2 linked regions of the Aliidongia dinghuensis genome follow. Each later gene encodes a partner of the first gene's protein in a complex. Links are inferred from orthologs where the notes say so. Each region holds a gene or a part of one and is shown on either strand. Other genes may lie near its edges. The genes, in order: uvrA and mfd.

Region 1 (15,115 bases):
CGCGCTGGCTCACGGAAGCCACGCTCGCACTCGCCCTTCTCGCATCGTCCTCTGGCCCGGCGGCGGCCGGTGTCGTCGTCCAGACCGACATTGTCTCCGATGGCAAGCCGCCAGCTGTGGTCACGGATCACAACCTCCTCAATGCCTGGGGCATTTCCTATGCGCCGACCGGGCCGTTCTGGATCTCGGCCAACGGTGCCGGCCTCGCCCTCGTCTTCGACGGTCAGGGCACCAAGCTCCTCACGGTGACCATACCGGCCCCGCCCGGTGCCACCGGCGCGTCGGCGCCGACCGGCCAGGTGTTCAACGCGACGCAGGATTTCGTGGTGAGCGCCAAGGACAAGTCGGGCATGACCCATTCCGCGCCGGCCGTCTTCCTGTTCGCGACCGAGGACGGCACCATCTCGGGCTGGTCGCCCAAGGTCGACCCGACCAATGCGGTGATCGCCGTCAACCATTCGACCTTGAATCCGAGTGCGGTCTATAAGGGCCTCACCATCTTTACCGACGCGAGCGGCAGCTACCTGCTCGCTACCAATTTCCGCTTCGGCGTGGTCGAGGTCTATGACGGCCACTTCCATCTGGTCCGCACCTTCCGCGATCATCGCCTGCCCAGCGACTTCGCGCCCTTCAACATCCAGAACCTGAACGGGCATCTCTACGTCACCTATGCCAAACAGGACGCCGAACGACATGACGACGTGAAAGGCGTCGGCAACGGCTTCGTCGAGCGGGTCGACATCTTCGGCACGATCAAGGCGAGCGTCCACGACCGGGACGACCTGAACTCGCCCTGGGGCCTGGCGATCGCACCGCGAAGCTTCGGCCGCTTCGCCGGCAAGCTGCTCGTCGGCAATTTCGGCGACGGCGCAATCCATGCCTTCCGCCCTGGCAACCTGCATGCGCGCGGCGCGCTCAAGACCGATGGGGCCCACGAGAAGCGCCATGATCTCAAGATCGACGGACTCTGGGCCTTGATTGTCGGCAACGGCGGCAAGGGTGGCGACAAGGACAAGGTCTATTTCTCCGCTGGCCCGAACGGAGAGGCGGACGGGTTGTTCGGCAACCTCGCCTTCGTCCACCACGAGGACGACGACCAGGGCGAGAATGAGGATTGAGCCGGCCGCCAAGCTCGCGCCTCGGCCGTGATTGGCCGGGGGCGAGCCTCGGCAATGGAAACGGCCCGCCGGAGCATCCCCGGCGGGCCGTTTTGTCATGCGCATCACCGGATGGCCGGTCGCGCGCCTAATGCGCCTTCAGAGCCTAATGCGCCTTCAGAAACGTGATCACGGCCTGCCGGTCGGCTTCATCCTTCAGGCCCGCAAAGGTCATCTTCGTGCCGGGCATGAAGCCTCGCGGGTCCGTGAGATAGCGGTCGAGCACCTCGGGCGTCCAGACCACGTGCGAGGCCTTGTTTGCCGTCGAGTAGGAGAAATCCGGGATGCTGCTGGCCGGGCGTCCGACGACCCCGGCAAGCGACGGGCCTACCCGGTTCTTGCCCGCTTCGATCGAGTGGCAGAGCGCGCAGGTGCGCCGGAAGATCTGCGCGCCATCGTCCTCGGCGCGGGCGCCGGTTGCCACCATCGTCATGACGGAGGCCAGCCCGGCGAGCACGGCAATTTGCACAGATGAAGGCATAGCGCGGCCCCTCGAAGGGCTCTCGTGAAGCCAATGGTGCTGCTTCTAGAGACGTGAGCCCGCGGTGGAATATTCCATGCGCGCTGGGTGTCCTCGGACCAATGGGGGAAGTCATCGCAGCGCACCCAGCGCGCCTGGGGCGCGGGAGCGTCGCCATGGCACCGATGCGCAGCGAGGGGCAATGGGCGGCCGTGGTCGTGGCCGCCGTCGCGGGGATGGGGACCCTCGTCGGCATTGCCGTGGCGGTGTTCTATCCTCGAGGCGCTGATGCGCTGCCGCTCTATGCCCGGCAGACCGGCGAGCCCTGCGCCACCTGCCACGTGGCATTTCCCGAACTGACACCGGTCGGCCGCCGCTTCAAGCTCAACGGCTACACGATGGGCGGGGGCACCTCGACGTTGCCGCCCTTCGCAGTCATGCTGCAGCCCGCCTACACCCACACCGAGGCGGGCCAGCGGGGTGGCGCCGCCCCGCATTTCGGGCCGAACAACAACCTGGCCCTGCAACAGGCAAGTCTCTTCACTGGCGGGCGGATCACCGATCACGCCGGGGCCTTCGTCCAGGCGACCTACGACAGCACGGCGCGCCGCTTCGGCTGGGACAATACGGACATCCGCTACGCCAACACCGGAACCCTATTCGGCGAGGACCTGATCTGGGGCGCCACGCTCAACAATAACCCGACGGTGCAGGACGTCTGGAACACAACGCCGGCCTGGCGCTTTCCCTTCATTTCCTCGTCGCTCGCACCAAAGCCCGCTGCAGCCACCTTGGTCGAGGGCACTCAGGCACAGAAGGTCGCCGGTGCCGGCGCCTATGCGTTCTGGAACGACCTCCTTTATGTCGAGCTTTCGGGCTATCGCTCGCTGTCGAAGCGGACCCAAACCTTCTTCGGCGTCGACACGACCGGGGAGTCTCCGATCTCCGGCACGGCCCCCTATTGGCGCGTGGCGGTCGAGCCCGGCTGGGGTAACAACCATCTGGAGGTCGGCACGTTCGGTCTTTCGGCCGATGTGGTCCCCTCGAGGAAGATCGGCTTCGGCACCGATCACGTCTCCGATATCGGCCTGGACCTGCAGTACCAGTACATCGGCGAGCGCGACGCCGTCACATTGCGCGGCTCGTGGATCCATGAGAGCCAGACGCTCGGCGCCAGCCGGCCCCTCGGTCTCGCCAGCAACGGGCACGACCTGCTGCGCAGCACCAACCTCTCGGCCTCATACACCTACGATCGGACCTGGAGCGTGACCGGCGGCTATTTCGCCATCAACGGCAGCGCCGACGCGCAGCTCTATGGCACGCCCACCGGCAGTCCGAACGGCGACGGCTGGATCGCCGAGATCGCGTACCTGCCGTTCAGCCACGGCGGACCGTCGTTCTGGCCGCAGCTCAACGGCCGCATCGGCATCCAGTACATCATCAACGACAAGTTCAACGGCGGCCGCACGAACTTCGACGGCAGGGGCCGCAACGCGTCGGACAACAACACCCTCTTTCTCTATGCCTGGATCGCCTTCTGAGGCGCCGAAGGTGCTTCGCCGCAGGCAGCTACGCGGCGCCGTCCGCCAGGCGCTGCAGCACCACTGCCGCCTCGTCCGGCCATGGCTTCGACTTGCGGTTCTCGCCATCCATCAACACGACGATGCTTTCCGCGATCGCGACGCAGCGGCCCTCGTTGAACAGACCCTGGGCGAAGGCGACGGAGCTGCGGCCGAGCCGGGCGAGCCGGGTCCCGACCGCGGCCGTGCCGGGATGATGCATCTCGTGCCGGAACTCGACGGTGATCTTGACCAGCGCGAACAGGTCGGTTGGTTCGATCAGCGGGCGCACCACCGTATCGAGGAAGTGGACGCGGCCGTTCTCGAAGAAGCTCGCGAACACCACGTTGTTGACGTGGTTCTGCCGGTCGACGTCGCCGTAGCGCAGCACGTCCTCGACCCAATCGTGATAGCTCGCCCGGTCGGTTGGATCGAGGGCCGGCGGGGCGAAACCGGCGCTGCTCATGAGGCTGCGTCGTGGGTGGTGAACGCGATGCCCTCCGCGATCAGCCGGTCGATCTCGGTCTCCGAATAGCCCGCCTTGGCCAGCACCGCACGCGTCGCATGACCGAACTTCTGCGGCACGCTGCGCAGGCCGCCCGGCGTGCGCGACAGCTTGATCGGCGTGCCGAAGCCGCTGTATTCGCCTTCCTCGATGACCATCTCGCGATGGATCGTTTGCGGGTGCTCCACGACGTGGGACAGATCGAGCACCGGCCCGCAGGGCACACCCTCGGCCAGCAGCCGCTCCGCCAGGTCATAGCCGTCGAGTTCGTCCAGCACCGGCTGCAGCAGCGCCGTCAGCGCGTCGCGGTTGGCGACGCGGTCGCGGTTGGCGGCGAAGCGCGGGTCGTCGATCAGCGCCTCGACGCCCAGCCGCCGGCAGAACATCGCGTATTGCCGGTCGTTGCCGACCGCGAGGAAGATCGGCACGGTCTTGGTCGGGTAGCAGTCATACGGGCTGATGTTCGGGTGCGCGCTGCCGGTGCGACCCGGAATCTTGTTATTGATCAGGTAGTTGGCGAGATGCGGGTGCAGCAGGGCCACGCCGCTGTCGAACAGCGAGGCTTCGACGAACTGGCCCTGGCCCGACTTGCCGCGCTCGATCAGTGCCATCAGGATGCCGAGCGCCGTGTTGAGCCCGGTCGCAAGGTCGACGATCGGAATGCCGAGGCGGAGCGGGGAGCCGCCGCGCTCGCCGTTGACGCTCATCAGGCCCGCCATGCCCTGGATCACCGCGTCGTAGCCGACCCGGCCGCCCAGCGGGCCGTCGCTGCCGAACCCCGAGACGCGGGCGTGGATCAGGCGCGGGAAGCGCGCGCGCAGCGTCTGTTCGTAGCCGATGCCCCAGCGCTCGAGCGTGCCGGCCTTGAAATTCTCGACCAGCACGTCGGCGTCCTCGAGCAGGCGGAACAGGATCTCGCGCGCCTCGGGCTTGGTGAAGTCCATGGCGACCGACTGCTTGTTGCGGTTGACGCCAATGAAATAGGACGCGTCGCCGTCGCGGAACGGCGGGCCCCAGCCGCGCGTCTCGTCGCCGGTCGGCGGCTCGATCTTGATAATCTCCGCGCCGTGGTCGCCCAGGATCTGCGTGCAGTAAGGACCGCCGAGCACGCGGGTCAGGTCGACGACCCGGATGCCGGCGAGCGCGCCGGGATGGGGTTGAATGGTCATGGAACGGTCTCTCCGGCAGGGGCGCGCCAGCCGAGCACCTCGGCGGCGAAGGCAGGATAGGTCTCGGCCAGGTCTTGTGCGACCGGGCCGCGCATCAGCGCGAGATCGGCCTCGGACGGCTCTGCCGTCGTCGGCACCACGTCCGGTGCCGCGAAGGTGAAGCCCGTGCGGTCGCGCACTTCCTCGAGTGTCACACCCGGGTGCAGGCTCGCGAGCGTGAAGCGGCCGGCCGTCTTGTCGAAATGGAAGACGCAGAGGTTGGTCACGAGCGCATGTGGGCCGCCCGGCCGATAGACGCCAGGGGCGCTGGTGCCAGGCGCCGACACGAAATCGACCTGCTCGACCAGCGTGCGCCGGGTGTGCTCCAGGCGGAACAGGATGACCTTCGGCACGACGTAATAGAGATAGGCCGAACCGAATGAGCCGGAGAAGCGCGCCTTCGGCGCCGCATAATCGCCGATCGCCACCAGGTTGACGTTGCCGGCGCCGTCGATCTGGCCGCCCGAGAGGAAGAACGCGTCGATCCGGCCCTGGCCGGCGCAGTCGAACAGCTCGCGCCCGCCATCGGTGAAGAAGCTGTGGCGGCGGCTGTTCAAGATCGACACGCGCATGCCGTCATGGCGCCGGGCGCCGAGCAGTGCCGCGGCGGCCGGAATCGGCGACAGCGCGCCGACCGCAACGTGGCGCACTCGGCCGATGAGCTCGGCCACCACGCCAATCAGCAGTTCCTCGGGACGGCAATTCCCGGTCATCGCGCGAGCTCCCGGGCGAGATATGTGGCGAAGCCGGCGTCCGTCGCCGCGAGCTCGGCATATTCGGCGAGGTGCGGGCCGTCGTTCGGTCGGGCGCCGAAGCGGATGGGCCGGGTGCCCTCGGGCACAATGGCGACGCGGCCAACATAGAGCGCCGGCAGCGTGCCGGCCGCGAGCGTGTCGTCGGCGAGCAGGTCGCCGTCATAGAGCCGCTCGACCGTCACGACGCTCGTGGCCGAGGCATGGGCCATGGTGACGAGTTCCCGGCGCTTGCCGACCCAGACATTGCCGTTGCGATCGGCCATGGGGGCGTGGAACAACGCCACGTCCGGCCGGATCGCCGGGATGAGCGCCACCGGATCGTCGCCCGAACCAAAAGGATTGTCGATCACGCGCCAGTCGGGCCGGACCTTGATGAGGTCGCTGCCGATGAGCCCGCGCATGGCGGTGAAGGGCGCACCCTTTTCGCTCGCCTGCAGCCCGGCGTGGATGGCGGGGCAGGTTGCATCCTTGATGCGGATGCGCTGCTCGCGGATTGCCGCCGTGAAGCGCGGGGCAAGGCCGTATTCGCCGAGCGTGACGGCCGCGGTCTCGATCTCGGCGACGACGCCGGCACCGATCAGCAGGTCCGCCTGCAGGCCGCTCTGGGGCACGCAGACGAGGCGCAAGTTCCGGATGCCGCGCCGGATGAGCGCCCGCGTCGCCGCCATGGCGACGCCGGCATAGTCGGGCGGGATCGCCACAAGCGCGCCGTCCTCGACGAGGCGCAGAGCGGCATCGAGATCGGTCGGATGTCCGGCGGTCACAGGCCCGGCTCCTCAGCTGACGCGATAGAGATGGACGCCGTCCGTCCGGGTTTCGCGCGTAAGCTCGCCACAGCGGCGCATGTAGTTGAGATGGGCCACCACCTCGCCGACAGCGAAGCCGGTCTGGTGCGCGTCGAGCGGACGGTGGAACAGCACCGGGATGATGTCGGCAGCACTTTTGGGCGCCGCGCGGCAGGCGTCGGCGATTTCGGCGCAGCGGTGCCTGTGGTGCTGGACCAGCTCGTCGATCCGGCGGTGCAGGCCGTAGAACGGCAGGTTGTGGCAGGCGAGCACGAAGGCATCCTCCGGCAGGCTCGCCCGGATCTCGGCCAGCGAGCGGAGATAGAGGCCCAGGGGATCGGCCTCCGGCTCCATCGACCAGACGCTGACGTTCGGCGAGATTTTGGCCAGGATCTGGTCGGCCGAGAAGAACAGCTTGGTTGCGGGCTCGAACAGCATGACCTGCTCCGGCGCGTGCCCGGCACCGGTCAGGATGTCGAAGCCGCGGCCGCCGAGGGGCAGCCGGTCCCCGGCCATCAGGCGGAGAAAGGTCGGCGGCAGGCCGGTCGTCCGCTTCAGGTAACTGTGGCCGCGTCCCACGACTTGCTCGATCTGCTCGGTATTGAGGCCGGTCGTGCGGTGGAACGCGCGCAGCGGCTCGTCGCCGATGCCGGTCTGGTCGAGCTGCATTGCGTGGCTGAACAGATATTCCGTCTGGCTCATGTGGAGCGGCAGGCCATAGCGCTCGCACATCCAGCCGGCCAAGCCCACATGGTCCGGGTGGAAGTGGGTGACGATGAGACGGGTGAGCCGGCTGCCGGCGAGCGGGCCGGCCAGCACAGCCTGCCACGCGGCGCGCGTTGCGTCGTCGCCGAGCCCGGTGTCGAGCACGGCCCAGCCGCCCTCGTCCTCGATCAGGTAGACATTGACGTGATTCAGCTGGAAGGGCAGGGCCAGGCGCAGCCAAAGCACGCCGGGGGCGATTTCCACGAGGCCGCCCGGCTCGGGCGGTGCCGCATGCGGAAAGGTGAGACCGGCGGCCGCGGCCGCCGCTGGGGTCGAACTGCTCATCCAGAGCAAACTAAGGGATCAGGACTGCCCTCACAAGCGCCGCCAGTGGAACCTTGGCGTCGAAAACCTCAGCGCGGGCGGTTGGCCGCGTTCCGGGGGGCGACCAGCTGGTCGATGAAGCGGCCCTGGTACATGGCGAGGCCTATGCTGTGGCCGAAGCGCAGTGCTTCCTCGGTGTCGACATGGCACATGATGACCTTGGTCTTGCCCGTGCGCTCGACCATGTCGCGGATCTTCGCCTTCTTCTCCGGCAGGCGGTCGTCGGCCATGTTGGGCTTCCACTGCAGCTTGACGAGATCGATGCCGAGCTGCTCGCGATCGACGATCGGCAGGGTGAGCTCATTGAGGCCGTCGAGGCACAGGCGATAGCCGCGCTCGCGCGCGAAATCGCGGGCGAAGGTGAAGGCGGCGATGTCGGCATAGACGTCGAGCATCTGCAGCTCGATCACGATCGTGCCGCGTGCGCCGGCCTTGAGCGAACTGTCGAAGGCCATGAATTCCTTCGACAGGATGGTCGAGACGTTGAGGTTGAGGCTGAAGGAGTTCGAGATCGCCGGATCGTCGTTCTTGCTCAGCATCGCGAGCATGCGCTTGTCGAGCGTCTCGGTCAGGTACTGGAACAGCCAGCGATTGGCGAGGATGTCGTAGTTCGGCAGGACGAGCTTCTGCAGGTCGCCGATCGAGATGAACAGCTCGCGGAACAGCGGTTGCGGCGGCTGGGTCGTCAGGATCGCGAATACGGCCTGCCGGCGCAGCAGGTTCGAAAGATCGGCCTTGGCGATGATGTCGATGAGCTCGCCCAGGCGATGGGCATTGATCGGCGTCTTGGAGGTCTGCCCGGTGCCGGCGATCTGCGCCAGGCGCTTCTGGCGCCGCTGGGCATCCTCGTAGAGCGCCTGGGCGGACGCGCGCAGGTCGTCATACTGACGTTCCAGGTCGTACCAGGTGCAGAAACCGTCTGTCTCGTCGCTGTCCTGGACCAGGGGATCGTCGGTGAACAGGTAGCGCAGGCGCATCACCGCTTCGTCGATCTCGCTCGGATGGACGTCGCGATAGATGAAGAACAGGTCCTGGTTCGCCAGCTGGAACAGCTGGCCCTCGAACGCCCGTACCTGATTCTCGAATGTGCTGGCGGCGATACGGAGGTGATGGTCGCGACGGTTCTCGGAGCGGAGGCGGGACAGATGGACATGCACCGCACGCCGGCCGTTGCGATGGCGCGACAGCCGATCGACCTGCTCCAGGAGCCGGTACTCCTGGTCCGTTGAAATTTCTTCCTGTGCTGACCTGGACATCTTGCCTCATGCGCGGGTGCCGTCGCGGACGAGCGGAAATCGGGAGTGGCCCCGCTGAGCGGCATTGGACCCTATTTGTATTAACTCCTTCTAAACCTTGTCACGGCAACCGCTCGCGCCAGGCTGGATTGCGCGGGGCGCGGCGCGCCGGGCGCCCTAGGCGCGCCGTCGCTTGTCCGCCGCGGCGCGCGCGAGATAGGGCGCGAGGTAGCGTCCGGTGTAGCTCTCGGCCACCTCCGACACCGCCTCGGGCCGGCCCTCGGCCACGATCCGGCCGCCGCCGGCGCCGCCTTCAGGGCCGAGGTCGATCAGCCAGTCGGCGGTCTTGATGACCTCGAGATTGTGCTCGATCACCAGCACCGTATTGCCCTGGTCGACCAGCGTGTGCAGCACTTCGAGCAGCTTGCGCACGTCCTCGAAATGCAGGCCCGTGGTCGGCTCATCGAGGATATAGAGCGTCTGGCCGGTAGCACGCCGCGACAGTTCCTTGGCGAGCTTGACGCGCTGCGCCTCGCCGCCCGACAGCGTCGTCGCCGACTGGCCGACATGGATATATCCCAGGCCGACCTGCTCGAGCGTGCGGAGCTTGTCGCGAATCGACGGCACCGCCTTGAAGAACTCGGCGCCGTCCTCGACCGTCATGTCGAGCACGTCGGCGATCGACTTGCCCTTGAACGTGACCTCGAGCGTCTCGCGGTTGTAGCGCCGGCCCTTGCAGACGTCGCACTGCACATAGACGTCGGGCAGGAAATGCATCTCGATCTTGATGAGCCCGTCGCCCTGGCACGCCTCGCAGCGGCCGCCCTTGACGTTGAACGAGAAACGGCCGGGTGCGTAGCCGCGTGCCTTCGCCTCGGGCAGGCCTGCGAACCAGTCGCGGATCGGCGTGAAGCAGCCGGTATAGGTCGCCGGGTTCGAGCGCGGCGTGCGGCCGATCGGCGATTGGTCGATGTCGACGATCTTGTCGATCCGCTCGATGCCATCGATCCGCTCGTGCGGCAGCGGCTGCTCGCGCGCGCCGTTCATGCGCTTGGCGAGAGCCTTGTAGAGCGTCTCGATGATGAGCGTCGACTTGCCGCCGCCCGAGACGCCGGTCACGCACGTGAAGGTGCTGAGCGGGATCTTGACCGAGACGTTCTGCAGGTTGTTGCCGCGCGCGCCGACGATTTCGAGCGCCTTCTTCTTGTCGATCCGGCGCCGCTGGGCCGGCACGGGGATCGAGCGCTCGCCCTTGAGGTAGAGCCCGGTCAGGCTCTTCGGATGGGCCATGACCTCTTCGGGCGTGCCGTGCGCGATGATCTCGCCGCCGTGGGCACCCGCCGCCGGCCCCATGTCGATCAGATGATCGGCGGCGCGGATCGCGTCCTCGTCATGCTCGACCACCAGCACCGTGTTGCCGATGTCGCGGAGCCGCCGCAGCGTCGCCAAGAGCCGGTCGTTGTCGCGCTGGTGCAGGCCGATCGACGGCTCGTCCAGCACATAGAGCACGCCGGTCAGGCCCGAGCCGATCTGGGACGCCAAGCGGATGCGCTGGCTCTCGCCGCCGGACAGCGTCGCCGACGCGCGCGCGAGCGTCAGGTACTCGAGGCCGACGTTGTTCAAGAACCCCAGCCGCTCGTTGATCTCCTTCAGGATGCGATAGGAGATCTCGGCATCCTTGGGCGAGAGCGTCTTGGTCAGTTCCGCGAACCAGCGGCCGGCCTCGGCGATCGAGAGGGCCGTCACTTCCGAGACGTGCTTGCCGCCGATCTTGACCGCCAGTGCCTCGGGCTTGAGGCGCGCACCACCGCACGCCTCGCAGGTCTGCTGGTTCTGGAAGCGCGAGAGCTCGTCGCGGATCCAGGCGCTGTCCGTCTCCTTCCAGCGCCGGTCCATGTTGGGGACGATGCCCTCGAACGGCTTCGAGGTCGTGTAGTTGCGCAAGCCGTCGGCATAGGTCAGAGGCACGATCTTGCCATCGGAGCCGAACAGGATGACCCGGCGCGCCTCCTCGGGCAGCTCGGACCAGGGCGTCTTCATGCTGAAGTGATAGTGCTTCGCCAGGCTTTCGAGCGTCTGCGAGTAATATTGCGACGTCGAATTGGCCCAAGGCGCGATGGCGCCGTCGGCCAGCGACTTGCGCTCGTCCGGCACGATCATGTCCGGATCGAAATACATCTTGGCGCCGAGCCCGTCGCAGGCCGGGCAGGCGCCGAATGGGTTGTTGAACGAGAAGAGCCTGGGTTCGATCTCGTCGATGGTGAAGCCCGAAACCGGGCAGGCGAACTTGGCCGAGAAGGTCGTGCGCTCGCCGCCGTCGGCATTCTCGGCAATGAGCAGCCCGTCCGAGAGCTCGAGCGCAGTCTCGATCGAATCGGCGAGCCGGTTGCCGAGCTCGCCCGACACCACGACGCGGTCGACCACGACCTCGATGTCGTGCTTCAGCTTCTTGTTGAGCGCCGGCGCCTCGTCGATGTCATAGAGCGTGCCGTCGATCTTGACGCGCTGGAAGCCGCGCTTCTGCAGATCCTGCAGCTCCTTCTTGTACTCGCCCTTGCGGCCGCGCACGACCGGTGCCAGCAGCAGGAGGCGCGTGCCCTCCGGCATGCCCAAGATCCGGTCGACCATCTGGCTCACCGTCTGGCTCTCGATCGGCAGGCCGGTCGCGGGCGAGTAGGGCACGCCGATGCGGGCGTAGAGCAGGCGCAGATAATCGTAGATCTCGGTGACCGTGCCGACGGTCGAGCGTGGGTTCTTCGACGTCGTCTTCTGCTCGATCGAGATGGCGGGCGACAGGCCCTCGATCGAATCGACGTCCGGCTTCTGCATCAGCTCGAGGAACTGGCGGGCATAGGCCGAGAGGGACTCGACATAGCGGCGCTGGCCTTCGGCATAGATCGTGTCGAACGCCAGCGACGATTTACCAGAGCCCGACAGGCCGGTGATGACCACGAGCTTGTCGCGGGGAATATCGACGTCGACGTTCTTGAGGTTGTGCTCGCGGGCGCCGCGCACGCTGATCTGCTGCATCAGGGGAGTCTTCCGTTGGGGAACGCGCACTATATGGCGCGGCCGGCCAGGAAATCGACTCAAGCCTGCTGCGCGGAATGGGAACAAAACGTGATCAACGTACAGCAGGTGACAACCGCTGCCAATGATCTTTAGCCCCACGGTTAGGTCGCAGGCTTGCGTGCGTGCACTGCACAATGCGATAAGATAGAATGTTTCAAAAATTGGTACCGTGAGAAACCAATGCTTGCCGATTCAGGGGTTGAAAGAGCCGATATCGATCGCGTGCAACGCAGCATGCTGGCGTCGCGTCTGCGGGCGCTGCTTGCCAGCTCGACCGCGTCGACTGCGGACGGCGCTACCCTCGAACGTCTGCTGCGCGAGCGACTCTTCGTGCTGGCCGAGCAAGCGGAGATCGACCCGTTCGGCAACCCGATCCTGCTCATGGCGCTCGAGTTCTCGCGCATGATGGATGGCGGCCAGGCCTCGGCGGGTGCCATCGACCAGCTGATCCAGCGCCTCTCGGTCAAGTCCTTCGCTGACCGGGTCGACCGGCAGGTGCGCTATCTGGGCGACATGGACCCGCAGGGGAACGCGCTCGCCATCGCCGCCGTGGTGCGTGCCGTGGCCGGAACGCCGCTTCTGCCGTTCGAGGCGTTTCGCACGCGCATTGAGCGCGTGGTGCTGGGCATCGTGCTGACCGCACACCCGACCTTCGGCATGCCGGTCGAGCTGGCGCGGGCGCTCATGCGCATGGCGAGCGGGCGAGACGAGGCAGGCGGCCCGCTGGGATCCACTGCCGGTGCCGAGACGCTGCGCGAGGTGATGAATGCCGAGCACCTGCCGCCCCAGGACCTGACGCTCGCGGTCGAGCATGAGTTCTCGGTCGAGGCGCTCGGCCATATCCAGGCGGCGCTCGACCGGGTGAACGAGATCGTGCTCGACGTCGCGGCCGAGCTCTACCCGGAGCGCTGGACCGAGCTGCGTCCGAGCCTGATCACGGCGGCCTCCTGGGTCGGCTACGACCTCGACGGCCGGACCGACATCGCCTGGAGCGATACGTTCGCCAAGCGCCTGGGGGTGAAGCTCGCGCAGTTGAAGCGCCATCGCGCGGCGGCTCAGCGGCTGGCCGCGGTGGAGAAGCCGGTCGCAGCGGCGCTGGCCCCCGCCGTGGAGCAGCTCGACCGGGCGATCGCCATGGTCGAGCGCGAGCAGGCGGTGCTCGCCACCGTCTCGGGCCATCCGGAGCGGGTCGGCGAGCTCTCCCACCTGTTCGTCGAGGGGCGGGACGCGGGCCTGGTGTCGGCAGCACCCCTGCGCGCGGCGGTCGCGGCGGGGCTGGCGGCGAGCGAGGACCGGGTGGTGCGGCGCGACCTCGTGGCGCTCGACGCGAGCCTGATGAGCCACGGGCTGGGGCTCGCCCATACCCATGTGCGCTTGAACGCGACCCAGCTGCACAATGCGATCCGCAAGCAGGTCGGCATGGAAACGGCGCCGAACGATCCGAGCCACCGGCGCAGCTATCACAATGCGATCAACGACCTGCTGGGTGCGGTCGAGCCGGTCAAGGTCAATTTCGCCGATCTGATGGCCGAGCGGGCGACGGCGAAGCGCCTGTTCATGATCGTCCAGCAGATGGTGAAATACGTCGATGCCGACACGCCCGTCCGCTTCCTGATCGCCGAGACCGAGGCCGGCTTCACGCTCCTGACCGCGCTCTATTACGCGCGCCTGTTCGGCGTCGAGGACCAGGTCGAGATCTCGCCGCTCTATGAGACGGCGGAAGCGCTCGAGCGCGGCGACGGCATCATCGAGGAGGCGCTCCGCAGCCCGCACTACAAGGCGTACCTGAAGCGGACTGGGCGGCTCACGGTGCAGTTCGGCTTCTCCGATTCCGGGCGCTACCTCGGCCAGATGGCGGCGACCTTCATGATCGAGCGGCTGCGCCTCCGGCTTGCGACGCTGCTGGCACGCCACGAACTCGGCGACGTCCAGATCGTGCTGTTCAACACGCACGGCGAATCGATCGGCCGCGGCGGCCATCCGTCGAGCCTCGTTGACCGGCTGCGCTATGTCAGCCCGCCGGTGACCCGCGCCAATTTCGCGAACCTCGGCATCGCGGTGAAAGAGGAGGTGAGCTTCCAGGGCGGCGACGGCTTCCTGCCGTTCATGGGCTTCGCCTCGGCGCTGGCCGTGCTGCGCGGCGTGCTCGAGACCATGCTGCTGCCGGACCCGGAGGCGGTCGAAGACCCGATCTATCGCGAGAACGACTACGCGGTCGAGTTCTTCGCCACGATCCAGCAGCTGTTCGAGAGCCTGGTCGAGGACCCGAATTATGCGGTGCTGGTCAGCGCCTATGGTGCCAACCTCGTGCCGCGCACCGGCTCGCGCCCGACCAAGCGCCAGCACGACGGCTCGGCGCGCGCCATGGAGGTGACGCACGTCTCGCAGATCCGCGCCATCCCGAACAACGCGATCCTGCAGCAGCTGGGACTGCTCGCGAACACGCTCTATGGCGTCGGTCGCGCGCGCGCCAAGGACCCGGAGCTGTTCAACGAGCTCACCCAGCGCTCGCCGCGCTTCCGGCGCGCGATGGTCATGGTCGAGACGGCACTGGGCTTCAGCGACCTTGATGTGCTGAAGGCCCATATCGACACGCTCAATCCCGGCATGTGGCTGTCGCGCTCGGCCGTGACGCGGCGGCCGACCCGGGCGACGGAGCTGCGCGGCGTGTCGAGCGCGCTCGAGCGGCTCGACCTATATCCGGCTTTGATCAAGCTCTATCGCCGGCTTCAGGCCGATTTCCTCGACCTGACCGACCGGGCCGGCGCCCATGGCGGCGGGCTCGAGGGCAAGCTGGAGCCGGATCGCCACCACACGCTGGTCCTGCTGCATGTCGTACGGCTTGCGCTGATCCACCGGATCTATCTGCTGGCCATGCACGTGCCGGACTTCTCGCCGCATCACGGGCTGATGCGTGCCGACATCGTGGCCCGGCTCATCCGACTCGACGTGCCGGGTGCGGTGCAGCTGCTGAAGGACATCTTCCCCAAGGTCGACCCGGGCGCGCTGCCGGCCGAGGCCCGCGTGGCCGAGCCCTCGACCTACGAGGGCGAGGCGACGCAGGGCTATGCGCGCGAGCACGAGACGCTGTTCGATCCTCTTCTGGCGCTCTACGGCCAGGTGCTGCGGCTCTCCAACGCGATCGCGTATCAAATCGGCGCCGTCGGCTAACGTCACCCTTGCGTCCGGCCGGCCATCCGGCCTACGTCAAGGGCATCGATTCCAATGGTGCATAGGGGTGTTTCATGGCCGGTTCGGTGAACAAGGTCATCCTGGTCGGCAATCTCGGC
Region 2 (15,797 bases), on another replicon or contig:
GCCGGCGCGGCGTCGAGGCCGAGCTGACCGCCCGGCTCTACAGCGCCTATTTCGAGGAGGCCCGCGACATCGGCTCGGTCGAGGTGCTGGCGGACATTGCCGCCGAGGCCGGGCTCGACCGGCGCGAAGCACGGGCGTTCCTCGCCGCCGACGAAGACCGCGCCGCGGTGCTGGCCGAGGACATCGGTGCGCGCCGGCTCGGCATCAATGGCGTGCCCTGCGTCATCATCGACGGCAAATATGCACTCTCAGGCGCCCAGGAACCGGAATTCTTCCTGCCGCTATTCGATCTTGCACGGCAGGAAGCGGCGGCGCCGGCCCTGGCCGAACCGATCAGCCACTGATGCGCCGCGTCCGCCGGCTGCATCGCCCCCTCTATGCGTGGGCCGTGGCGCTGGCGCTGCTGGCCGGCATCTGGACCGCCTATGCGGTCCAGGTCAGCGCGATCCACGATCGGGCGGTCGAGGAGGCCCGTGCCAAGGCCGAGGAAATCGCGACGGCCTATGGCCGTTTCGTCTCGGGCAACCTCAGCCTCATCGACGATGTGATGCGCTTCCTTGCCGCCTATTACCAGGAGAACGGGCTCGAGCGGACCGCGTCGCTCGCGACCCGGCAGCGGCTCTATGACGCCTTTCACGGCAATATCGTGGTCCTCGACCCGGCCGGCGTCGGCACCCTCATCAACGGGGCCGGCACCGTGCCGATGACGCTCAGCGACCGGCCCTATTTCCAACGGGCAATCGATCCGAAGACTCGGGATGCGGTCGTCGTCGGCGCACCGGTCGCGGCCCGCAGCAACGGCCGGCAGGTCCTGCCCTTCGCCCGCGCCGTTCGGGCGCCCGACGGCCAGCTCATCGGCGCCGTCGCGATCTCGGTCGAAGTGACGCTGCTCGAGCAGCTCTACGACCAGTCGGCGCTCGGCCCGGGCGGCGTCGTGGTGATGACGGGCACGGCCGACCGCGTCATCCGCGCGCGCATTCCAGAGGGCAACTACATCGGCCAGACTTCGGACGGCTCCCGGCTCTGGTCGGAGATCGACCGGGCCCCGTCCGGCAGCTATTGGCAGGTGAGCATCGTCGACGGCAAGGAACGGCTCTACGCCTATCGCACGCTCGCCGACTTCCCCATCGTGGTCACGGCCGGCGTGGCGCTCGACGACATCGTCGCAGAGAGCGCCCAGTTCCGCCGCAACCTGCTCTATGCCGCGGGCGGGGTCAGCCTCGTCGTCCTGCTGCTGCTGTTCGGCTGGCTGCAGGAACTGAAGAGCCGTCGGGCCTTGAGCGCCGAAACCCGGCGCGCCGACGCCGCGAGCCACGCAAAATCGGATTTCCTCGCCAGCATGAGCCATGAGCTGAGGACCCCGCTCAACGGGCTCCTGGGCTTCGCGCGGCTGCTGCGCGCGGCCCCGCTCGACGCCCCCTATAAGCGTTACGTCGAACTGCTGAACGATGCCGGCCGGCATCTCTACGCACTCATCAACGACATTCTCGACTTCTCCAAGATCGAGGCCGGCAAGATGGCGTTCGAGGAGGCGTCGATCGAGCTCGGCAGCCTGGTCGAAGGCGCCGTTGCGATCATGACGACGGCGGCCGCGGAGAAACGCCTGACGCTCGCGTGCCATCTGGACGCGGGGCTCGAGACCTTCGTGCGCGGCGACCCGAACCGGCTGCGCCAGGTTCTGCTCAACCTGATCACCAACGCGATCAAGTTCACTCAGACCGGCGGCGTCGAAGTTCGCGTCCGGCCGGCCGGTGGCGACCGCGTGCGCTTCGAGGTCCAGGACACCGGCATCGGCATCGCGCCCGAGGACCAGGCGAACCTGTTCCAGCGCTTCCACCAGCTGGAGCCTCGGGTCAACCACAGCCAAATCAATCGCAGCCAAGGGGGCACTGGCCTCGGGCTCGCGATCTCGGCGAGCCTCGTGCGGCTGATGGCGGGCGAAATCGGGGTCGAGAGCCGCCACAGTGAAGGATCGACCTTCTGGTTCGAGCTGCCCTTGCCGAAGGCGCCGGCCGTCCCGTTCAAACGCGCATTGCCGTCGAGCGATACGGCAACCGCATCGCGCATGCGGCCGCTGCAGGTCCTCGTCGCGGAAGACGTGCCGATGAACCAGTTGCTGATCGAGGCGCTGCTCGAAACCCTGGGCCACAGCTGCGACCTGGTCGGCGACGGCCAGCAGGCGGTCGAAGCCGCCGCCGCGACCCGTTATGACGCGATCCTGATGGACCTGCACATGCCGGTGATGAGCGGGCTCGATGCGACCCGAGCCATTCGCGCCTTCACCGCGCCGGCGAACGGGGTCCCGATCATAGCACTCACCGCCAATGCCTTCGCCGACGATATCGCCGCCTGCAAGGCGGCCGGCATGAACGATTTCGTGCCGAAGCCAGTCGACATCGACCTGCTCGTCCAGGCCTTCGCGCGCTGGGTCGCGCCGGCCGCAGCCGAGATCGATTGACCGTGGGAGCTATGACGCCAGAACCCGACCAGATCACCGATCCATCCGCCGACATCGACCTCGCGGACCCGGCGGTCGTCGATGCCTATGACGAGCTGCCGCTCTGGTCCGCGCTCGCCGGACAGTTGCTGCTGCGCCACGTCCCGCTTGCGCCACGGCTCGTGGCGCTGGATCTCGGAAGCGGCACCGGCTTCCCTGCCACCGAACTCGCCGAGCGGCTCGGACCCGGATCCATGGTGTGCGGCCTCGATCCTTGGGCCGAAGCGCTGGGCCGCGCCCGGCGCAAGGCGCGCATCCGCGGCGTCGCCCAGGTGACATTCGTGCGGGGCGATGGCGCCGCCCTGCCGTTCGCCGATGGCTCGTTCGATCTCATCGTCTCGAACCTGGGCGTGAACAATTTCGCCGACCCGGCAGCAGCGCTCGTGGAATGCCGCCGCGTCGCCCGCACCGGCGCCCGCCTGGCGCTGACGACGAACCTGCAGGGGCACATGGCGGAGTTCTATCGAATCTTCCGGTCGGTGCTGGACAGTGCCGAGGCCCAGCGCGCCCTCGACCGGCACATCGCGCATCGCAGCACCCTCGACCGTCTCCACGGCCTGTTGAAGGCGGCCGGCTTCGAGATCGTGCGCACAGCCGAAGAGACGGCAATGCTGCGCTTCGCCGACGGTGCCGCCCTGCTGCGGCACAGCTTCATCCGGCTGGGCTTCCTGCCCGACTGGCGCGACCTCGTCGCCGCCGAGGACCGTCCGGCGGTGTTCCGCCGGCTGGCGACAGCGCTCGACGCCCACGCCGCCGCGGCCGGCTCGCTCGACCTGACCGTGCCGCTCGCCTATGTCGAGGCGCGCGCGTAGCCGCCGGACGGGATAGGGCCCCCTACGACCGCGCGGGAGGCCGTCCGGCCTTCGCCAGGCTTCCGGCACAGGGTCCCTGCGACGGGCTGGTCAGGCGACCGATGACACGGTCCGTCCAGATCGCACCCTCGGACGCTGCGGGATGTTCGTAGCCGTCAAGAAACAACGACCGGTCCGTGCTGATCGCGCCGTCGGTGATGACCGATGACGCGAGGCCCAACTTGGCGATCCGCGCCTCCACGATCTGCTGCTCACGCAGCCATCGCGCCTCGTCGCGGGCATCGACATAGACGGGTCCGAGCGTCAGCAGCGGGCACGCACCCTTCGCCCGGATCGCCGCTACAGCCTGCCGCAATTCCGCGACCGCATCGTTCGCGTAACCGCCGGGGAATGGTATTGTCGAAATCGTCACAGCGGCATTGGTGCTGCGATACGAGACCACGTCGCCGACATCGTTTCGCATGATGTCCGTAGCGCTCGACCAATGTCCAGACACGACCCGAAGGAACTCAATCAGATGCGGCAGCGGATGCGGCCGCAATGATGCACAGGCCAAGCTGAACCGGCTGACGCAGCCCTCTGCCAGCAGGACGCCGTTGCGGCTCACCCAGTTCGGGTTGGACAGGATGACGACGTCGTCCGGCTGCACGAACAGCAGGACCTGATTCAGATACTCTGGAAAGAAACTCAGTGCGCCACCAGCGGCCAGGTTGAAAGCCGGCAGGCCGGTGGCAGCGGAAATTCGTTCCGCAGAGAGCCCCAGTTCCACGGGCGAACTGCCGATCAGCAGCACGCGCGGCGTCTCGGAAGCGCCACCCATCGACGCCGCAATCCGCCGCGTTTCGTCGAGCGAGGCACGGCTGCCGTCGAGAACATCCCACGGCGCCACGGAGCCCACCAGCATGCCGAAGCCCCACAGGGCGAAGGCCGCCAGCGTCCATCGCTTAGAGCCGTGCATAGAGCAATCCCCCACCCGTAGAGCCGAAGAACAGCGCGATGATCAGCAGCAGCATGGCGACCACCGGGCGGCGGAAGCTGTGATAGGGCCGCGACGGGCCGTAGTACCTGACCGAGTGATATTCGACGACGAAGAAGGCCAAAGCCGAAAGGAGCGCCGGGCCTTGCGGGCCGATGACGTCCAGGACCCGGGTGCCGAGCGCCGCCAGATCCGCGGACCACGCCGCCGGGCTGACGAGATTGCCGAGCTTCTCCAAGAGCCGGTGCGGGCTGGCCTCGATCGCGAGGTACCGGCCGGCAATGAAGAACAGAATCATCGTCGGAACGCCAACGGCCCGCGGCCACGAGCGGCGCTTCAATCGGCTGATCCACAGGAAATAGCAGGTCGCATGGAACAGGCCCCAGAACGCATAGTTCATCGTGCCGCCGTGCCACATGGCGGACACGAAGAAGATGGCGCTGGTGAACAGCATCCGGGCGCCGCGACCGCGAATCTTGCCGACGTTCGGCTCCAGCAGATAGCGGGCCAGAAACCGGCCGAGGCTCATGTGCCAGCGGCGCCAGAACAGGACCACGTTCGGCGCGAAGAACGGATGGGCGAAGTTCTGGGTGATCTTGAAACCGAAGGCGAGCGCGCCCGCATAGCCCAAGAAGCTGTAGCCCGCGAAATCGAAATAGAAGCGCAGCTCGAAGATGGCCGCCGTCAGGATCGAGGCGACCGGATCCGTGGCGCCGAGCGTGCCGGCCGGCGTGAGCTTATTGCCGATGACGAATTTCATCGTGAGCCCGAGCGCCGCCCACGGCCAGGCAACGGCGAGCCGGCTCCACGACAGGCGCGGCTGCCACGCCTTGACCTGGGCGATCAAGCCCGGCTGCTCGAGCGGGCCCGCCAGCAGCTTGAACGGCATCGTCAGATAAGTGAGATAGTCAAGCGGCCTGGGCAACGCGATGCGCCTCGTCGCGACATCGGCGATGACGGCGGCGATCGAGAGGAAATAGAACGGCGCCGCCACAAGGCTGAGGCTTGAAAAGGTGCGGATGCTGTCGGCACCGGTGAGCGTGCCGATGAGGCCGAACACGTTCAGCCCGACGACGGTAACGAACCCGAGCGGCACCACGGCCCGGCCGATCAGACGGCGCGCGGGTCCCGGCCCAAGCCGTGACGCGCCAAACGCCGCTCCGTAACCAAAAGTTGCAGAAAATCCAAGTGTTATCGGCGCATTGGCGACACCACTGACCTTCGCCAGGAGCCCGAAGCCAGCCGCGCATAGCAATATCTTTAAAAATACTGCAGCAAATTGAGACTTGGTCGCTGTATTTTCAAGCGACAAGCCGGCTGCAGAATTACCATCGTAAGTCATAATGCAAAGTTGTAGCGCAGCCGCCCCAACTTTCCAGCCATATTATAGTAGCACACTTGTGCTATTTTTTTATGCAATCGTGCTGCCGAGTGTCGCAGCAGACCAAATCACTGCGATGCGGCGAGCTTCGCGGCCAAGTCGAGCGTGCGCGCGGCGGCGAGGCCGCCAAACCGGGCATCAAGCTTGACAAGCAGCGCCCAGGCCGCGTCGCGCTTACCGTCAGCCAGCGACACCTCGACCTGCCGCACCTGTGTTGCCAGATCCCGTTCGACGCGCGCTCGGCAGTCCTCGAGCGCGGCCGGGTCGCGGCCCGGCGCGGGCTTGGCCAGATCGTCGAACGCCCGATCGAGTGCCGCCGGATCGGCCTCGTCGTGTCCGCTCCACGGCATGGTCTCGGACGACAGCCCGAAGACGCACCAGTCGCGCATGGACTGCTGGCTCCGCCGGTCTTCGGCCGCATGGAATTCGTCGCGCGCACCGGTCAGATAGACGAGCCGGGACGATTCCTGGAATCGCCTGAGGAGATCGGCCGGCGGCAGCGGCAGCGCCTCGCCGATCGGATCGCTGCCCGCCGCCAGGAGCGCGCCGCGGAACAGGTCCGGATAGGCCAGCGCCAACCGCCCCGCGACGCGCGCACCGCCGGAAAAGCCCCCGACAGAGACCCGCCCAGGATCGACCGGGTAGCGCATCATGACATTGTGCGCGGCCAGCAGGGCCAGCGGCTCGCGCCGCTCGAACGTATGCGCATCGTTCCCGGCATTGGCCGCGCTGACGAAGATCATGCCGTGGCGGTCCAGTATTGGTGCCCAGTGCGCCGGCAGGGGTGCGCTCGGCCACGGCGACACGAACACGAGCAGGCCATAGCCCCCGGGCGGCGCCTCGGCCGGTACGTAGAGCGTGAAATGCTCCCGGGTGAGATCGATCATTCGCCCGGTCGGGATCTGTGCGCGCAACCGAAGCGCATTCAGCGGGCTGAGCGAGCGCCGCGCCAGCTCCGGCCCCGCCGAGAGGGTGTCGTAGTCGCCGAAAGTGGCATCGCCCTCAAGGCCGGTCGGTCCCGCCGCCGTTCCGCCGACCGGCTGCAACAGCGCCGGCAGCGCGAGCACCGACAGGAGCAGGCGGACGGTCCGGCGCAGCACGGCCGCCCCCGTGCCGTCAGCGCCGTGCCTGCGCCGGCTTCTTGACCAGAACCGGCGTCGGCGGTGGCAGCTTGTCCGGCGCGCCGGGCTTCGCCGCGGTCACGAATTCGGCGAGCCTGGCCAAGAGCTTCTTCACTGCCGTGACGCGGACCGGCGCCTCTTCCATGTTGCGCATCCAGACGAGCTTCTGGTCCGGCCGCACCTTCATGGTGCCGGCCTCTTTCTGGATGAGCTCGATCAGCTTCGTCGGGTTGGCGAAGCTGTTGTTGCGGAAGGCGATGGTGGCGCCCTTCGGGCCGGCGTCGACCTTCTCGACGCCCGCCTGCTTGCAGAGCCGCTTGATCGCGACGATCTCGAGCAGGTTCTCGACCTCGGCCGGCAGCGGGCCGAAGCGATCGATGAGCTCGGCCGCGAACCCGTCGATCTCGCGCCGGTCGACCAGGCTCGAAAGCCGGCGATAGAGCCCCAGCCGGACCGACAGGTCGGCGACGTAATTCTCCGGGATCAGCACCGAGGTGCCGAGCGTGATGGTCGGCGTCCAGTCCTCGGCGGCGAGCGCCTCGCCCTCGGCACGCGACCGCGCCTCGGCGACCGCCTCTTCCAGGAGATGCTGATAGAGCTCGATGCCGACCTCGCGGATATGGCCCGACTGCTCGTCGCCCAGAAGATTGCCGGCGCCGCGGATGTCGAGGTCGTGGCTGGCCAGCTGGAAGCCCGCGCCCAACGTGTCGAGCGTCTGCATGACCTCGAGCCGCTTCATCGCCGTCTCGGTCAAGGCCCGGTCGGGTGGCACGGTCAGATAGCAGTAAGCGCGCGTCTTGCCGCGCCCGACGCGGCCGCGCAGCTGGTAGAGCTGCGACAGGCCGAACATGTGCGAGCGGTGCAGGATCATCGTGTTGGCGGCCGGGATGTCGAGCCCGGATTCGACGATGTTGGTCGCGAGCAGCAGGTCGTACTTGCCGTCGTCGAACGCCGTCATGATGTCTTCGAGCTCGGTCGGGCCGAGGCGGCCATGGGCGATCGCGACCTTGATCTCGGGCACGAGCGCGGTCAGCGCCTCCTTGACCCCGTCGAGATCGGCCAGGCGCGGCACGATATAGAAGCATTGGCCGCCACGGTTGCGCTCGCGCAGAATCGCCTCGCGCACGACGACCGGATCGTAGGGCATGACGAAGGTGCGCACTGCCAGCCGGTCGACCGGCGGCGTCGAGATCAGGCTCATCTCGCGCACGCCCGAGAGCGCCATCTGCAGCGTGCGCGGGATCGGCGTCGCGGTCAGCGTCAGCACATGGACATTGGACTTCAGGCGCTTCAGGCGCTCCTTCTGCGACACGCCGAAATGCTGCTCTTCGTCGACGATGAGCAGGCCCAGGTGCTTGAACTCGACGCCCTTGGCCAGAAGCGCGTGGGTGCCCACCACCACGTCGACCTTGCCCTCGGCCAGGTCTTTCTTGACCTCGGCCGCCTGCTTCGCCGGCACGAGCCGTGACAGCTGCTCGACCCGGAGCGGCAGCCCCGCGAAGCGCGCTTGGAAGTTCTTGAAATGCTGGCGCGAGAGCAGCGTCGTCGGCACGACGATGGCGACCTGGACACCGGTCATGGCGGCGACGAAGGCCGCCCGCAAGGCTACCTCGGTCTTGCCGAAGCCGACGTCGCCGCAGATGAGCCGGTCCATCGGCCGGCCCGAGCCCAGGTCCTCGAGCGTCTCGCCGATGGCGTTCAGCTGGTCCTCGGTCTCGGGATAGGGGAAGCGCGCCGCGAATTCCTCGTAGAGCCCTTCCGGCGTCTTCAGCGTCTCGCCATCGCGCACCTGGCGGTCGGCCGCGACCTTGATCAGCTGGTCCGCGATGTCCTTGATCCGCTGCTTGACCCGCGCCTTGCGCGACTGCCAGGCGACGCCGCCCAGCTTGTCGAGCTGCGCCTCCGAATCCTCGGAGCCGTAGCGCGACAGCACTTCGATGTTCTCGACCGGCACGAACAGCTTGTCGTCGCCCTGGTAAATCACCTTGAGGCAATCATGCGCGGCACCGCCGACGTCGAGTGTCTCCAGCCCGTCGTACCGGCCGATGCCATGGTCGGCGTGGACGACGAAATCGCCGACCGCAAGCGTGGAGACCTCGGCGATGAACTTGTCGACGTTCGACCGACGCCGCTTCGGCCGGACGAGCCGGTCGCCCAGGATATCCTGCTCGCCGATGAGCGTGAGGCGGCCGACCTCGTAGCCATGCTCGAGCGGCAGGACGATGAGGCCGACGCGCCGGGGCGACAGTTCCTGCAGCTCGCCCCAGTTGGCCACGCGCTCGACGTCGCGGATGCCGCGCTCGGTCAGCACGCTTTTGAGGCGCTCGGCGGCGCCGTTGGTGAAAGCGGCAATCGCGACCTTGCGGCTCGCCCGTTGCAGCTCCGCGATCCGGTCGCGCACGACCTCGAACACGTTCACCTTGGGATTGGCGCGCGCTTCCGCGAAATTGAGGCCGGACCGGGCGCCGGCGTCGTAGCTGCCGCCGGCCGCTTCGGGTGGCGGCGCGAACGGCGTCACCTGGGCGACGGCGCGGCCCGCGAGGACGCGCTCCCATTCCGCGTCGCCGATAAACAGCTGGTCGGGCTTGACGGGCTTGTAGACCGTCGCGGCGTCGACGCGGGCCGCACCGGTGATGCTCTGGCGCGCGGCATAGAACTCCGCGACCGTCTCGAGCCGGGTCTTGCGCACGTCCTCGGCCTGATAGTCGCAGCTGACGGTAGCGCCCGGCAGATAGTCGAACAGCGTCTCCAGGCTCTCGTAGTAGAGCGGCAGCCAATGCTCCATGCCGATATGGCGGCGGCCTTCCGAGACCGCGACATAGAGCGGGTCGTCCATGCCGGCACCGCCGAACTGATCGCGGTAGCGCGAGCGGAAGCGGCTGATCGCCTGCTCGTCCAGCAGCACCTCACTCACCGGCTTCAGGCTGACGCCCTCGAGCTTGGCGGTGGAGCGCTGGGTCATCGGATCGAATCGGCGGATCTGGTCGATCTGGTCGCCGAAGAAATCGAGCCGGAGCGGCTCCGCCTTGCCGGCCGGGAACAGGTCGACGATGCCGCCGCGCACGGCGAACTCGCCGGCCTCGCGCACCGTATCGGTCCGGACATAGCCGTTGTTGCGCAGGAACGACAGCAGCCGGTCGGTCGGGATCCGGCCGCCGACCTTCAAGGTCAGCACGCGCTCGCGGAAGATCTTGCGCGGCGGGATGCGCTGCACCAGGGCGTTCATGGTCGTGATGACGATGCGCGGCTTGTCGCCGTTGTCGCCCGCGAGCCGGGTCAGCGTGTTGATGCGCCGGCTCACGATCTCCGGGTTGGGCGAGACGCGGTCGTAGGGCAAGCAGTCCCACGCCGGAAAGCTCAGCACCTCGACGTCAGGCACGAAGAACGTGAGCGCCGAGCGCAAGCGCTCGACCCGCCCGTCGTCGCGGCAGACATGGAGCAGGGTCTTGATGAAGCCGCCGGCGACGAGCTGGCCCAGGGTCTGGGCGTCATGCCCTTCGGGCGCGCCATGGATCAGGACCTTGCCGGGCTTCGCCAGCAGTTGATGAAGCGGCTGCACGGGACGCGATACCTCGGTGATCAGGCTGGGGGCGATCAGGCCGGGCGGGCCGTGAAGCGGAACGCACGCAGCTGGCGCATGACCTCGGTGTCGAACTCGGGCGGCGGATCGGCTTGGCCGGTCATCCAGTCCCAGAGGTCGGCGTCGTTCTGCTCCAGGAGCGCCTCGTAGCAGGCGAGATCGGCCGGCGAAAAGCCGGAGAGATGCGCCTCGGCGAACGAGCCCAGGAGCAGGTCCGCCTCCTTGGTGCCGCGATGCCAGCTGCGGAACAGAAGGCGCTTGCGGCGCTCGTCATCGGTCAGGGTCATGAGAATCTCCGCGATCGCGCGAAACGGCTCGTCCCATAGCACGAACCCGGGCCCCGCCGGCTCCGCAGCGACTGCGTATCAGATAGTCCATCGGGATCAACACCGGAACCGCGATATGGGTCCGGATGCCGGAATTTGCCAGATCCTGACTCGACGTTGCAGATATCGACGAGCAATCTGCCTCTGATGCAACTTGGAGTATCGGGATGGGAAGCCAGACCCGGTTCGAACCCGACACTAAGCTGACCCAGTTGGCCGAGGCCTATGCGCTCGATGCGATCGATTTTGCCCGCAAGCGCTCCTCCATCGTCCTCGACTGGACGGACGGAAGCGTCGATCGAGTCGAGGCCGTGCTGGCCGACATGCACCTAGGTTATCTCGAACAACCCACCAGACCGTCCGATGAGAAGGTCATGGAATTCGCTCGTTTGTTCGGCAGCTATGTGGGCGAGCTCCTTCGCCGCAAGCTCGGCGGCGAATGGGGGATGATCACGATGGACGGCCAGGAATTTCCAGGCCTGAAGCTCGAGTCCGGCAGCCTCATCTGGCCGTGGGGACGTGTGCAAAACCGCTTGGTCCAAGGCCCCGAGGATAACATCGCCCACTATTATCATGTGATCATGCGAGAAGACCGGCCGCAGCGTGGCATGTTCGCCCTTCTGCGTCGCCTCTTAGGGCGATAGAACTCTCGGGCGTCCTTTCGTCGATCGGTGCCCGCTCTTTGCGTCCGGAAATCCTGTTCCCGCTGTTCGCGCCGGTCACTTCGCTGAAGGGGATCGGCCAGCGTTTCGGCAAGCTGGTCGAACGCGCCGCCGGGCCGCGCCTCGTCGACCTGCTCTGGGCGAAGCCGGTCGGCATGATCGACCGACGCTTCGCCCCCAAGCTCAAGGACGCGCCGCCGGGCCAGATCGCGACCTTGACCGTGCGGGTCGATCAGCATCTGGCGCCGGGCAATTCGCGCCAGCCTTATCGTGTGCGCTGCTCGGACGAGACCGGGCACATCACGCTCACCTTCTTCCATGCGCGCGGCGATTGGATCGAGAAGATCCTGCCGCTGGGCCAGGTCCGCGTCATCAGCGGCAAGGTCGAGACCTACGGCGACCAGCTGCAGATGAGCCATCCGGACCATGTGGCACCCGAGGGCGAGATCGAGCTTGCGGTCGAGCCGGTCTATGGGCTCACCGCCGGCCTCAGCTTGAAGATGATGCGCCGGGCCGTCTTGGGCGCCGTCGCCCATGCGCCGGCCTTGCCGGAATGGCAGGACCCGGCCCTGCTCGCGCGCCGGCGATGGCCCCAATGGCTCGACGCGATCGAGGCGCTGCATGGGCCCGAGACGCTGGAAGACCTGGCACCCGAACGCCCAGCACGCCAGCGGCTGGCCTATGACGAGCTGCTCGCCGACCAGCTGGCGCTGGCGCTGGTGCGCGCCCACGCCAAGCGCCAACCCGGCCGGGTCATCGCCGGCGACGGCCGCCTCAGGGAAAGGATCGTGGCACGCCTGCCCTTCGCGCTCACCGGCTCGCAGCGACAAGCGTTCGAGGAGATCGGCGCCGACATGGCGGCGCCCGAGCGCATGCTGCGCCTGCTGCAGGGCGACGTCGGCAGCGGCAAGACGGTGGTGGCGCTGCTGGCGCTCGCCAACGCGATCGAGACCGGCGCACAGGGCGCGCTCATGGCGCCGACCGAGATCCTGGCACGCCAGCATTTCGCGACGCTCGAACGGCTGGCCGCGCCCGCCGGCATCCGGATGGCGCTCTTGACCGGCCGCGACAAGGGCAAGCCGCGCGAGCGCGTGCTGGAAGGCCTGGCCGACGGCACGATCGAGCTCGCGGTCGGGACCCATGCGCTGTTCCAGGACGAGGTGCGTTTCGCCGATCTCGCCGTCGCGGTCATCGACGAGCAGCACCGGTTCGGCGTCGAGCAGCGCGTGCAACTCGCCTCCAAGGGCCGCGGTGTCGACGTGCTGGTCATGACCGCGACGCCGATCCCGCGCTCGCTGCAGATGACAAGCTATGGCGATCTCGATGCCTCGCGCCTCACCGAGAAGCCGGCCGGGCGCCAGCCGATCAAGACGAGCGTGCTGCCGGTCGAGCGGCTGGACGAGGTCGCCGACGCGGTCGCGCGGGCGCTCGACCGCGGCGCCAAGGTCTATTGGGTCTGCCCGCTGATCGAGGAGAACGAGACGATCGACCTCGCCGCGGCCGAGGAGCGCCATGCCCGGCTCGCCGAGCGGTTCGGCTCGCGCGCCGGCCTGTTGCACGGCCGCATGAAGCCGACCGAGCGCGACCGGGTGATGGAGGATTTCGCCAAGGGTGGCACCGACTTGCTGGTCGCCACCACGGTGATCGAGGTCGGCGTCGACGTGCCGGCCGCGACCGTCATGGTGATCGAGCATGCCGAGCGCTTCGGGCTCGCCCAGCTGCACCAGCTGCGCGGCCGCATCGGGCGCGGTACGGCGGCGTCCACCTGCCTGCTGCTCTATGCCCCGCCGCTCGGCGAGACGGCGAAGGAGCGCTTGACGATCATGCGCGAGACCGAGGACGGCTTCCTCATCGCCGAGGCCGATCTGCGCCTGCGCGGCGCCGGCGAGGTGCTGGGCACGCGCCAGAGCGGCATGCCGGAATTCCGCCTGGCCGACCTCGCCTATGATCAGGAGCTGCTCGCCATCGCCCACGACGAGGCGCGCCTCGTGCTGGCGCGCGACCCAGACCTCGCGAGCCCGCGCGGCAAGGCGCTGCGCATCCTGCTCTATCTGTTCGAGCGCGATGCGGCGGTGAAGTATCTGCGCTCGGGCTAGCTGTCGAAACTATCAAGGTTGTTCAGCCCGGTGAAAGGCGGGATGCCTTTGTGGGCTGAGTGTATGTGCCGCGGCCGGGAACGCGCAGCAATCGGATTGCTACTGATTGGATCTGGCCGAGCGCCTCCGTCGCGCAGAGGCCGGACGCCAGCCCGAAGCCAGCCAAGATAAAGACGCTGGTCGAGATCGTCGCACTGCCATTCTGATTCTGGATCCCCAGGAAGATCTGGGCAGCGCGGAACAGAACATAGACGCCGATGGAGATCGCGGCACCAGCGGCCGGCTTGTAGAAAAACTCTGCGATGGCCGGCGATTTCATTGCCGGGTCGACGAAATACCGCATCACGCTGATCACGCCGCCGAGCATACCCATGCAGACCAGCAAAAACATCTGGATCAGCTCGAACGGGGCGCGCGCCCACACGGTCAATGGCCAGAATTTCGAATCCAGAAGCAGCAGGGCGGGAATTATCTGCGGAGATTTCTGCGTAATTCCGTCCACATAGCTGTCGTAGTAGAAGGCGAGGTTGGCCGACCGGAAGCGCACGTCGTCTTCGGTCAGGGATAATTCGTGCGCATGACTGAGGAGCGTGTCCCTGATCTCGGCGCAGCTCTTGGGTTTCGCGCCGGCCTCTTCCGGATCGGCCGAGACGGGGCTGGTGGCGAGGGCGCTCGCCACAACGATGGCGGCGCTGGGACTATCGGTGCAGTTGAACGTCGCAATCCGTGATGGGTACCCGGCGCTCTCCAATTCGGCCCGCTTCAGCGCATCCTGGAGGTGATCGTCCTTATAGCGATCCCGCTGGTCGAGCACGGCGATGAGCGCGTTGAAATCGACCATATTGGCTTGCCTGATTTCGAGGAAGCCGACCGTCAGCAAGGACACGGAGAAGATGGCTGCGTATCCGATGAGGATGGCAGCGCCCAGCATCCATTTGGACAAATCCGATGGACGACGAAACGTGTCGGAGATCATCTGATGTCTCCTCCTCGACTTTCCAGGCCGGATCGTGGTTCGGTCAGCGGCGGCCGAAATGGTCGGAGAGCCGGACCGTCTTATCCTATCGGCTAGGCCGAGCGAGGCATGTGAGTGGGTTCACAGCGCGGAAGTTGGCGCAGAGACGCGAGGTGGACACATCCAGACCGCTCCCACCCTCGGACGGGGCAGCCGTCGCGTGGATTGGCTGTCGACATCGATAGGACACGATCACCTTGTGCACGACCGGTCGAAGCGCCACATTTGAGCCATGTCGACCACCAGTGCCCCTATCGCCAATGCACCCGCCGTCGATCTCTCGACCGACGAGCTGCTGAAGCTCAGCAACCAGCTGTGCTTCGCGGTCTATTCGACGGCGCATGCGCTCAACAAGACCTACAAGCCGCTCTTGGAGCCGCTCGACCTGACATATCCGCAGTATCTCGCCATGCTGGTGCTGTGGGAGCGCGACGGACTCACAGTCAAGGAGATCGGCGAGCGGCTGTTTCTCGATTCCGGTACGCTGACGCCGCTCCTGAAGCGGCTCGAGACAGCGGGCCGCATCCGTCGGGCACGGGATCCGGATGACGAGCGTCAGGTCCGCATCACGTTGACCGACGCCGGCCACGCGCTGCGCGCCGAGGCGGCCGCCGTGCCGCCCGCGCTGATCTGCGCCACGAAGCTGCCGGTTGCCGGCCTCCTCGGCCTGCGCGACGAGCTCGAAAGCCTGCGCACCAACCTCGACGCCGAAGCCTCCTGAGACCCTCGGGAAAAAATTTCGAGCGCCCTCTTGCGGCGAATTAAATTGCGCACTAATTAATTGTGCGTAAGTTTTGTCGGGTCGGCGATCGGCGCCGGCCTTCATCGCGAAGACCGAGGAGATCCAAAATGTCCGTGAACGTCCTCTATACCACGAAAGCCACTGCGACCGGCGGCCGGGACGGCGAGGCCAAGACCGCTGACGGCACTTTCGCCGTCAAGCTCGCGACGCCGAAGGAACTGGGCGGCGCCGGCGGCGTGGGCAACAATCCGGAGCAGCTGTTCGCGGCCGGCTATTCGGCCTGCTTCATCGGCGCCATGAAGTTCGTCGCCTCGCAGGGCGGCCCGAAGGTGCCGGCGGACGCCTCGGTCACGGCCACGGTCGGCATCGGCCCGCGCTCGGAAGGCGGCTTCGGCCTCGACATCGGCCTCGAGATCGCCCTACCGGGCCTGGCCAAGGCCGATGCGGAGGCGCTGGTCGAGAAGGCGCATCAGGTTTGCCCGTACTCGAACGCGACGCGCAACAACGTCAACGTCCGCCTGACTGTTGTCTGATGCCGTAGTCTGATCCTGGCGCCTGATCCTGGCGTCTGATCTAACGATCGTCCGGA

Evidence for each region.
Region 2: the proteins of uvrA (region 1) and mfd are in contact, whole or in part, in a crystal structure (PDB 4DFC), measured with the Escherichia coli proteins. The link is inferred for Aliidongia dinghuensis from one-to-one orthologs.

The regions. Positions count from the first base shown.
Region 1 is NZ_BMJQ01000008.1:306,087-321,201, forward strand. The notes cover bases 8,731-12,182. They hold uvrA (excinuclease ABC subunit UvrA), read right to left. Parts: upstream 11,784-12,182; coding sequence 8,931-11,783; downstream 8,731-8,930. Other genes in these bases: IEY58_RS17165 (EAL domain-containing protein), read right to left, coding at 8,731-8,774; IEY58_RS17175 (phosphoenolpyruvate carboxylase), read left to right, coding at 12,060-12,182. Also shown: IEY58_RS17125 (TIGR03118 family protein), read left to right, coding at 1-1,118; IEY58_RS17130 (c-type cytochrome), read right to left, coding at 1,264-1,614; IEY58_RS17135 (hypothetical protein), read left to right, coding at 1,794-3,158; IEY58_RS17140 (acyl-CoA thioesterase), read right to left, coding at 3,187-3,642; IEY58_RS17145 (CaiB/BaiF CoA transferase family protein), read right to left, coding at 3,639-4,850; IEY58_RS17150 (CoA-transferase), read right to left, coding at 4,847-5,602; IEY58_RS17155 (CoA transferase subunit A), read right to left, coding at 5,599-6,408; IEY58_RS17160 (MBL fold metallo-hydrolase), read right to left, coding at 6,421-7,479; more of IEY58_RS17165, read right to left, coding at 7,548-8,730; more of IEY58_RS17175, read left to right, coding at 12,183-14,996; ssb (single-stranded DNA-binding protein), read left to right, coding at 15,071-15,115. UniProt on the Escherichia coli protein: The UvrABC repair system catalyzes the recognition and processing of DNA lesions. UvrA is an ATPase and a DNA-binding protein. A damage recognition complex composed of 2 UvrA and 2 UvrB subunits scans DNA for abnormalities.
Region 2 is NZ_BMJQ01000001.1:650,704-666,500, reverse strand. The notes cover bases 6,583-10,716. They hold mfd (transcription-repair coupling factor), read right to left. Parts: upstream 10,347-10,716; coding sequence 6,783-10,346; downstream 6,583-6,782. Other genes in these bases: IEY58_RS03245 (FAD assembly factor SdhE), read right to left, coding at 10,382-10,654; IEY58_RS03255 (hypothetical protein), read right to left, coding at 6,583-6,766. Outside these bases: IEY58_RS03280 (DsbA family oxidoreductase), read left to right, coding at 1-344; IEY58_RS03275 (hybrid sensor histidine kinase/response regulator), read left to right, coding at 344-2,458; IEY58_RS03270 (class I SAM-dependent methyltransferase), read left to right, coding at 2,470-3,309; IEY58_RS03265 (hypothetical protein), read right to left, coding at 3,332-4,267; IEY58_RS03260 (MBOAT family O-acyltransferase), read right to left, coding at 4,254-5,384; more of IEY58_RS03255, read right to left, coding at 5,735-6,582; IEY58_RS03240 (hypothetical protein), read left to right, coding at 10,861-11,337; ATP-dependent DNA helicase RecG, read left to right, coding at 11,376-13,451; IEY58_RS03230 (hypothetical protein), read right to left, coding at 13,474-14,427; IEY58_RS03225 (MarR family winged helix-turn-helix transcriptional regulator), read left to right, coding at 14,699-15,187; IEY58_RS03220 (organic hydroperoxide resistance protein), read left to right, coding at 15,316-15,741. UniProt on the Escherichia coli protein: Couples transcription and DNA repair by recognizing RNA polymerase (RNAP) stalled at DNA lesions. Mediates ATP-dependent release of RNAP and its truncated transcript from the DNA, and recruitment of nucleotide excision repair machinery to the damaged site.